DNA from 3 places in the Sporosarcina sp. Y1011 genome. Region 3 is predicted to be linked to each of the others. Evidence: riboswitches for the same ligand, from Rfam matches in the RefSeq annotation. Region 3 holds a riboswitch; each other region holds the start of a gene.
What was found. A riboswitch is a leader RNA that binds a small molecule or an ion and turns the genes downstream of it on or off. The one in region 3 is predicted to bind S-adenosylmethionine.

Region 1 (3,278 bases), on a different contig from region 3:
ATGTCTGATTGATTTCCTGTAGCAATTCTAAGATGGACGCTGTCGTTGTCGGGTCAAGAGCCGATGTGGCTTCATCACACAGCAACACTTTCGGTTCATTTGCCAGTGCACGTGCAATGCCGACACGTTGTTTTTGTCCGCCCGATAATTGAGCTGGATAGTGTCCCGCACGATCCGTCAAGCCAACCATGTCAAGTAATTCTGCGACGCGTTTCTTGATTTCACTCTTGCTTTTGCCCGCAGCTTTCAATGAAAATGCGACATTATCTGCAACTGTTTTCGAGCTGATCAAGTGGAAATGTTGAAAAATCATGCCAATCTTCACACGTTCTTTCTTTATCTCTCTCTTCGTCAATGAAGTCATTTCTTTTCCGTCGATGAAGATTTGCCCCGCCGTCGGTGCTTCCAACATGTTCAAGCAACGCAACAATGTACTTTTCCCAGCGCCACTGTAGCCAATAATTCCGAAGATTTCACCTTGCTGAATGGTCAAGGTGACATCTTCAACAGCCTTCACGTCTTTATATTGTTTTGTCACATTGACGATTTCAATCATTTAAGTCACTCCTTTTCTGCTTGATAAGGTGGTAGCACATAACCCGCTGCATTTTCTTTCGTGTATTCATAGAACTCGTCGGAATGATACGCTGCTTTCAATGCTTTGGCGAACGGCTTGTCTTCGTCTTCTTTTCGTATCGTCAAGTAAATCAAGTAATCTTCAGATGTTTTCTCCACATCGACCGCTTCTGTTAATTTCAAACCTGATGCAAGTGCAAAGTTACCATTAACGAATGCGAAGTCAGCATCGCCGAGTGACCTTGGTGTTTGCGCCGCATCCAGTGGTTGGATTTTCAAGTTGTATTTATTGGTTGCCACGTCTTTTTCGGAAGCTGTTATCGGATTAACATCCTCAAAGATTGTGATCCAGCCGTATTCTTCCATCATGTTCAAAGATCTTGCCAGGTTTGTCGGGTCGTTTGGCAACGTCACCGTCATGCCTTCTTTCACATCCTCAAGAGCTGTATGTTGGTCGGAATAAATTGCAATTGGAGCAGTCGGAACGCCATATGCAGGAACGAGGTCCATGTCATGGGATTCATTGAAATTCACTAAATAGTTTCGATTTTGGAATAAGTTCGCGTCGATATTTCCTTCATTCAGCGCATTGTTCGGCTGGATATAATCATTGAACTCGACAATCTCAACTTCGAAGCCGTCTTTTTCAAGTATAGGAATAATCCCTTCCTTCAATTGATCACTATAAGGACCCGCTGTTGCGCCGATCTTAATCTTCTTTTCATCATCCGCAGATGCAGACCCGCAACCCGCCAATACCAGTACGCTAATTGCAATTAGCAATAAATTTCTAAACACTTTTTTCATCTTCTATTCCTCCTAAATTTCTATATTATATACAAAAAAGGCCTCTAGCACTTCGCAAAATTGTCTTAAACAATCTCGAATGTCAAGAGGCCTCCGGTTGTCCGGTCAGCTTCACTTCTTATATTCAGTTTTCAATACTGGGAACCGTTTTTTCTCGGTTCGATCGATTTGAACGATTTGTCCTTCATGGATGGTAATGTGTACCTCTCCAAAATCCAAACCCTTCAGTGCCTGCGTAACCGCATCGATATTAACTACATCCTCATTCACTTTCAAAACCATTGCGCATCCTCCTTTTTTTAAACTGACGATTGGCAATCAATTACGCCTCGGCGTAATTGCGTCCAGATTTTGAATCGAGCTTGCTCGATTAACTCCTTTCAAAATCTGTGACATCCGCCGGAGGCTTTATCTTTGTTCAGCGGGCGTTTGGACACCTATTGAACAGGATAACAAAACCGCATTCATCTCCCACCTATGGAGGTGAGTGTCTTCTGCTGAATAAAGATAAAAAAAAGACCCCTTGAGAACGAAGAGGTCGCCGAAACACGTAGTTTGTAGGCAAAACCTCTCATCTGTCAGATGACGAACGACATCTGCTGGAATTGGCACCGTTTGAATGAATTCAATGGTTGCTGAGGCGTCAAAGGGCCAGTCCCTCTGCCTCTCTTTATAAGAGTTTTGTTTATGTAATTGATATTCATAATAATCCATCTATTCCGATGTGTCAACTATACTTTAAAACTATTTACTTTTTAAGTGACGCCTCTACCAACTTTTCATTCCAATTCTCGCGAATGAAGGGCGCTCTTCCCGACTCTTCTTTGAAGACTTTATACTTTTCCGGGTTCTTTTGATAATAGTCTTGATGATAGTCCTCGGCAGGATAAAAGATAGTTGCTTCAACGATTTCAGTAACAATTGGTTTTTCAAAGCGACCACTTTCGATCAAAGCCTCTTTTGAGCGTTCCGCAACTTGTCGCTGTTCCTCATTATGATAGATGATCTCCGTGCGGTAAGAAGTTCCCCGACTGCCAAACTGTCCGTCTGCATCCGTTGGGTCAATTTGCTGCCAATAAAGTTCTACTAGTTTTTCGTATGAAAAGAGAGTCGGATCGTAGGTGATTTGCACCGCTTCTGTATGTCCCGTAACCCCTGCACGCACTTCCTCGTACGTCGGATTTTCAGTGACGCCGCCAATATAACCAGAAACTACTTTTTCAATACCGGGTTGCGTATCAAACGGCTGCACCATACACCAAAAACACCCACCCGCAAATGTCGCCAATTCAACTTTTTTCTCAGTCATCATAATCCCCCTTTTCGTAATAATAAACGCCCCTGCCATACAAAAACGACCCCTTTCTAAAAAAAGAGGTCGCCGCATGACAAATATCGCGTGCAAAACCTCTCATCTGTCAGATTCATAATAAATCTGTTGAAATTGGCACCGTTTGAACATAGTTCAATGGTTGCCGAGGCTTCACAGGGTCAATCCCTCCGCCTCTCTTTATAAGAGTTTTAGCTATGTAATTGATATTCATACTAGTCTATCCATTTAGATAAGTCAATGTCTGAAAATATAATTTCGTGATTTTTTACTATATTGAGTAAGATATACGATGTTTGTGTGTTTAATATCATGTGTTAAAAGAACTAGAGGTAAGCAGCATTGATAATTTTTTTAAGTAGGTAAGTAAGTGTGTGGAATTGGTGCTATTGGTGCTTTAGGATTATAGATAGTTAGCCGATTTAAATTTGGTTGGGTTTCTTTATTACTTCTTAATGGTTTTTCTGAATAGCGTTTGGTGTGACTTAGTGAGTGTCGGTGAGTCTATTTTGTGGGGTGTGGATATCGGCGGTTGGAAACCGTATTTGGGCGGCCTCACTCCATA
Region 2 (3,278 bases), on a different contig from region 3:
AGACACATCATATACACTTGAAGCTCCTGGGAAATCGCCTATTTTCGTAGGATCACCGGTTATCGCCAATACTTCATGCAATCCAAGTGCATCCAGTCCCATTAAGTGAGATTGGAGCCCGATTAGATTGCGGTCCCGACATGTAATATGAACAAGCGGGCTAATCTGGTGCTCCAGTTTCAACATCGATCCCATCGCCAAATTGCTAATGCGTGGGGAGGCTAATGAATTATCTGCCATTGTGAGAGAGTCTATGCCTGCTGCATTTAACGCCTTAGCACCTTCAATGAATCCAGTAATGTCTAAATGACGTGGTGTATCCAACTCTACAATTATTGTTCTTTCTGTCTTTACTTTCACATGAAGCGGCTTTGTTTTTTGCGGTTCTGCCTCTCGAATTACAATCGGCTTTCTAGGAGTCACTATTTTTTCCGAGATTGGCGCTAGATTTCCAATGTATTTTTTCGCAGCCTCAATGTGCTTTGTCGTCGTTCCACAGCATCCACCAATTAAGCGCACGCCCTCTTCCCGGAGACGCAATGCAGCTCTCCCAAAATAATCAGCTTCTGATTCGTAGACAATCCGTCCATCCTCAACATCCATTAAACTAGCGTTTGGAGAAGCGGAAAGAAATGCTTTTTCAGGAAGTGTTACTTGTTCGAAAGCTTGAATCGTATGATGTGGTCCCAGTCGGCAATTGACTCCTACTATGTCCGCACCCAGTGCTTCAAGCTGATGAAACGCTTCGTTAAGTAGCATTCCATTTTGCAAAATGCCTGGATCATGCATTGATACTTGGGCAATAATTGGCGTATTTGTTAGTTTGCGTAAATGCTTTACAGTAGCAACAAGTTCTTCAAAATCATAATAGGTTTCTAGGAGTAACCCGTCCGGATCCCCTGCCAATAAGTAATTGGCTTGCTGATCAATCATTTTTATTATTTCTTCAACCGTCGCATCACTTTTACGAATCCCACGGATACCGCCTATCGTACCAAGTACAAACTGTCCACCTGGTGCAGCAGCTCTTTTTGCAATTTGAATTGCTGCTTCATTAATTTCTTTTACTTGATTTTCTAAACCATAACGCTCCAGCTTAAGCAGATTGGCTCCGTATGTGTTGGTCTGAATAATATCTGACCCAGCCGTAATATAATCTAAGTGAATTTTCTCCACAATCTCCGGTTTCTGTAGATTAAGCTCTTCGTTACAGTACTCAATCCCATATGAATAGAGCAGCGTCCCCATAGCCCCATCCGCAATCAATATCTTTGTCTGCAGTTCTTCCAGTAAGCCCATTCCACCCAATCCCCCTTTAATACAAAAAAAGCCTTCCATGAAAAGAAGACTTAACGATTTAAAATTCGTTCTTCTTCATCTCTCAGGACATTTCTCTCCTGCTGGAATTAGCACCTGACCATATTATGGCTGGTTGCTGAAGCGTCATTGGGCCAGTCCCTCGACTTCTCTCGATAAGAATTCAATATTCAGTTTCACTAACTATGATTATCCTATCGTTATAACTCGTATCAGTCAAGGACTTTTTCGTAAAATGCGAATATTCTTTTCCTTATCATTTTTATTTTTCTGACTTCAAAAAAATAAAAGCTGCTAACACAATAATATAATCATGTTAGCAGCTTTCACTCGTATTATATTATTATGAAGAGTGTTTTGTTAACCATTCTTCAATCAACGGAAATGTATTGTTAATGGCTCTTCGACCAGCAACAACTGAAACGTGACCTGTATCGGTCAGATGGAAAGTCTTATCTCTACTTGAGATTTTAGCGTTTAGTGGTTCTACTTGGTTAGGAGAAGCGATGACATCATGCTTTCCGGCAATATTTAATACATTTGCCGTAATCTTGCTTAACTCCACTTTCTGTCCTCTAATATAGAGTTCATCATTAATTAATTTATTCTCTTGATAAAACTCACCAATCCATTGCCTATAGGCTTCACCTGGAAATGGAATTCCGTCATTCAACCATTTCTGCATCAACTTCCAATTGTTAACGAATTCCTCATTATCCGCGCGATCCGCCAGACTGATATAAGGACCATAAAAATTGGCTATCGGATTTAACAGCTTGTTACCAAAATCAATCATATCATGAGGAATCAAACCAAGTGTGTCAACTAGTTTATTCAAGTTAAAATGACGTTTGTCTAACCAACTCGTATATAAACCTGCATCCGAAAAATCAAAAGGGCTCGTCATGAAGATTAAATTACGAATTGGCAGTGTAGGATGGAGTGCCGTAAAAATAGAAGTCATCGTCCCACCCATACAATAACCGAGCAAACTGATTTCCTTGGCATCCGACGTTTTCAATACTTTCTTAACAGCGCGCGGAATATAATCTAAGATATAATCATCTAATTTCATATATCGATCTTCATAACCCGCAGTACCCCAATCCAGTAAATAAACGTCGTGGCCTTTGTTTGTAAGATGTTCGATTAGACTATTGCCAGGTGTTAAATCCAATATATAAGGTTTATTGATCAATGCATAAACCATTAAAATAGGGACGCTATTTGTTTTCTTGACTGTTGATTGATAGCGATATAGTTTCGCTTTATTCTTTGTCCAGATAACTTCTTTAGGTGTTTGACCGACTTTTGGTTCCGGCTCATTTGTCAGTACCGACGTCATCCGTTGAATTCGTTCAAAACCTACCTTCATATCATCAGGCATTGTATCCATCCATTTGTCAGCATCTTTCATACTAGAATAACCCATTTTTTTCCTCCTATCAAAATTCAATCATTTATAAGGGCTTCCTTGCAGAAGACCCTTTCCATAAGTAAAAAATGGTAGGTTATTACATGTATAATCCGCCATTCACATTGATTGTTTGCCCCGTAATATACTTAGCTTGTGTAAGGAACAATACAGCTTCTGCAATTTCTTCTGTTTGGCCCAAACGTTGCATTGGAATTTTTGCAATAATACCCTCTTTTACATTTTCAGGCATTTCTCCAACCATTTCCGTTTCGATAAATCCAGGACAAACAGCATTGACAGTAATTCCACTTCTAGCTGTTTCCAATGCCAGTGATTTCGTTAAACCAATCAATCCCGCTTTTGATGCCGCATAGTTTGATTGACCGAATCCGCCAGCCTGTCCGATGATTGAGCTTATGTTAATGATTCGTCCAGACTTTTGCTCCAGCATATGATTAATAACTTCCGATGTTGTATAGAAAACACTGTTTAGATTGACATCGATTACTTCATTCCATTCCTCATTAGAAAGCTTACGGAATGT
Region 3 (3,278 bases):
TATGTTGCTTCTGTTTATTCGAAGAAGGCTAATTATATCGGTTGTTTATGTGCCATGATTGGCGGAGCGTCTACTAATATTCTTTGGACTTCGATGAGTTTGGAAGGTCCGACGGGGTTACACCCATTCTTAGCGGGCTTGTTAGTATCAATCATTGGGATGATTATTGGTAGCCGATTTGGCAGCAAGCCATCCCAAGAAATACAAGAAGTATTTGAGGAGTCGAGAAGAAAACGCATATTTACAAAAGAGTTTGACCGGAATATCTCCCGAAGTCTAGCTCCTGAAGCTAAAAATATCTCCAAATTTTTAGCGAAAGAAACGGAAGGCTACGAGCGTGGTTACTCATGAATGCAATACTAACTCAAGATGTAACGTTTGAAAAACAGGATATCCTTCGTGGGTTTCAAAAAATCGATAGGCGGGCAGAAATTCATATAAGTCAATTGATATACTATCCCTACTACTTTTTTGAGTTCGAAGTATACGCGAAAAGTTTACTAGCGTTTAAAGGGAAAATAGGCTGTACAGTTGATGCCCTCAGCGGTAAGGGGGCAATAGTGGATGTACAACCTAAATTTTCAAATAATCATATTGAAATGGAGCAAATACCAACTGTTATGGTTAGCGAGGATGATGCAAAAAAGATTGCAGAGAAATTTGTATTTGATCATACATCGTCGAAAGCTAAATTTATCACAATTCCTAAAATTCAACTGGTGGGCAGTGCACTCTTTCATCGGCCGTTTTGGTTAGCGGAGTATGGTCAAGAAGGACATGCGCAACGTCAAATGATTTTTGACGCGATTAGCGGAAGTTACCACCCTTTATAAATTAGTTTCAGTGGTTTCAATATTACCTTGAAGTTCCATTACTCTTTTTAATCATTAAAAACTGAGAACCTTCAAACGAGGGGTTCTCAGTTTTAAGATGCTTTCTTTTTGAAAACTGCAGAAACCTGTTTCTCGCTACGGTTTTTCATCCGACGGAAATTCTCGATATGTTTCCAAATTGCGATGCCGAATAAGAATACTGCCGCTATAATGGGCCAGTATCCATCTGCCCAAACTGCCATCGCGATGAGCGTCACGTACAGCATCAGCACGCCAAACACGAGAAAGTCTGTTACAAGCGCCACGATGACAAATAATGCAAAGCCAATGAGTCCAACCTGCCAGTCGATGGCGAGCAGTACGCCAATAATCGTGGCGGTTCCTTTACCGCCGTTGAACTTCATATAAAACGGGAAGTTGTGCCCAATCACGGTTGCAGTACCCGCGAGGAATAATAGTAAAGCTACAATTTCCCCTGGAAGTCCGGCATTTACAGCAAAGTATCGTACAAATAGGACAGCTACTGCACCTTTACCGATATCAATTGCAGCAACAAGTGCGCCGAATTTTTTCCCGAGAACGATTGTGGCATTCGAAGCACCGGCATTTTTCACCCCGGTATCTTTTAGGTTAACGCCCGAAATTATCTGTGCGACAACCGATCCATGCAAGCAACCGATGGCATATCCCGAAACTAGTACACTTGTAATCCATAACCACATAACCATTCCTCCAAAACATTGGTAAATTAATTGTAACATTAGAGGTAAACGCAAGGTTCAGAAAAATTATTTAATAATCTCTTGACTTTGTCTCGCGATATCTACTATACTATGTCACAAGATGGAAAACTGAATGATACAAACTCTTATCAAGAGCGGCGGAGGGAATAGGCCCTGCGATGCCCGGCAACCGACAAGCGACCAGCTTGTAAAGGTGCTACTTCCTACAGGTCGGTTCGAATGATCTGAAAGATAAGGGGAGGAAAAAGCGAAAGCGTAACCCTCTTCTTAAGCGAAGGGGGTTATTTTTTATTTCCAAAATACCCCCAGCGCCTCCGCAGATCACAATCAATTCCATCTAAAAAACTTTGGAGGTAATGACTTTGACAAAACTTAAACCTGAAACACTTCTTCTACACGGTGGACAAAAACCCGATCCTGTAACAGGTTCTCGTGCAGTTCCTATTCATAGAACCTCATCATTCGTATTTCGTGATACTGAACATGCTCAAAAATTGTTTGGACTGCAAGAAGCAGGCAACATCTATACGCGTATTACAAATCCAACCGTTGCTGTTTTTGAAGAACGTATTGCACTTCTTGAAGGAGGAACGGCGGCAGTTGCATTATCTTCAGGAATGGCGGCTATTGCATTTTCAATCTTAAATGTCGCAGGCGCAGGTGATGAAATTGTCGCGGCGAGCAATTTGTATGGTGGTACGTATAATTTATTTGCTAATACGCTTCCGCGTTACGGCATCAATGTAAAATTTGTCGATGTAACGGATCCTGAAAACTTCCGCGCAGCGATTACAGATAAAACAAAAGCTTTATTTGCAGAAACAATTGGTAATCCAAGTTTACATGTGCTTGATATTGAAGCAGTTGCGGACATTGCACATGAAAACGGTCTACCACTTCTTATAGACAGTACGTTTGCATCTCCATACGGTTCAAATCCAATCGAATTTGGTGCAGATGTCGTGATCCACTCTGCAACGAAATGGATTGGCGGACATGGTACAACAATCGGTGGAGTTGCTGTTGACGCGGGTACGTTTGATTGGACACAAGGACGGTTCCCAGGCTTTACTGAGCCGGATGAATCTTACCATGGCCTTCGTTATGGAATTGACACTGCAGGTGCGGCGTTTGCCACTAAGCTACGTGTTCAATTGTTACGAGACTTTGGACCTTGCTTGGATCCGGATAGTGCCTTTAACTTCTTACAAGGACTTGAAACCTTGCATCTGCGTGTGACAAGACATAATGAAAATGCTATCAAAGTGGCAGAATTCTTGAAACAGCATCCATCTGTTGAATGGGTAACGTATACTGGGAACGAAGATCACCCATCATATGACCTTGCGAAAAAGTATTTGAAAAACGGCTTCGGCTCCATTATCGTTTTCGGCATCAAAGGCGGGCGTGAGGCTGGTCGAAACGTAATTGACAACGTTAAAATCTGGTCGCACGTAGCTAACGTTGGCGATGCAAAATCCTTGATCATCCATCCTGCATCAACAACGCACCAGCAGCTCGGCCCTGAAGATTTGAAAAAATCAGGCGTTACCGAGGAACTAATTAGACTATCGGTTGGTCTTGAATCAGCAGAAGACATTATTGCAGATTTAGCGCAGGCTATTGAAGCAGCAGTAGCTGTAACAGTATAATTTTTGGAAGAAGGATGGCTATGACAATCCTCTTAGTTTGTTACGCCCTA

Region 1: another riboswitch for S-adenosylmethionine. It lies ahead of AC25Y5_RS11780 (YezD family protein); the one in region 3 lies ahead of AC25Y5_RS04020 (O-acetylhomoserine aminocarboxypropyltransferase/cysteine synthase family protein).
Region 2: another riboswitch for S-adenosylmethionine. It lies ahead of AC25Y5_RS10465 (bifunctional homocysteine S-methyltransferase/methylenetetrahydrofolate reductase); the one in region 3 lies ahead of AC25Y5_RS04020 (O-acetylhomoserine aminocarboxypropyltransferase/cysteine synthase family protein).

The regions. Positions count from the first base shown of each region.
Region 1 covers NZ_JBYHFP010000009.1:32,734-36,011, reverse strand. Annotated here, with positions in the region: gene AC25Y5_RS11790 (methionine ABC transporter ATP-binding protein) at 1-556, opposite strand, end outside; gene AC25Y5_RS11785 (MetQ/NlpA family ABC transporter substrate-binding protein) at 562-1,383, opposite strand; gene AC25Y5_RS11780 (YezD family protein) at 1,495-1,665, opposite strand; SAM riboswitch class I at 1,952-2,062, opposite strand; gene msrA (peptide-methionine (S)-S-oxide reductase MsrA) at 2,132-2,692, opposite strand; SAM riboswitch class I at 2,792-2,902, opposite strand.
Region 2 covers NZ_JBYHFP010000007.1:16,834-20,111, forward strand. Annotated here, with positions in the region: gene AC25Y5_RS10465 (bifunctional homocysteine S-methyltransferase/methylenetetrahydrofolate reductase) at 1-1,299, opposite strand, end outside; SAM riboswitch class I at 1,372-1,479, opposite strand; gene phaC (class III poly(R)-hydroxyalkanoic acid synthase subunit PhaC) at 1,661-2,749, opposite strand; gene fabG (3-oxoacyl-[acyl-carrier-protein] reductase) at 2,832-3,278, opposite strand, start outside.
Region 3 covers NZ_JBYHFP010000002.1:370,641-373,918, reverse strand. Annotated here, with positions in the region: gene AC25Y5_RS04035 (sodium/proline symporter) at 1-351, shown strand, start outside; gene AC25Y5_RS04030 (hypothetical protein) at 348-833, shown strand; gene AC25Y5_RS04025 (glycerol-3-phosphate acyltransferase) at 926-1,555, opposite strand; SAM riboswitch class I at 1,699-1,814, shown strand; gene AC25Y5_RS04020 (O-acetylhomoserine aminocarboxypropyltransferase/cysteine synthase family protein) at 1,939-3,228, shown strand.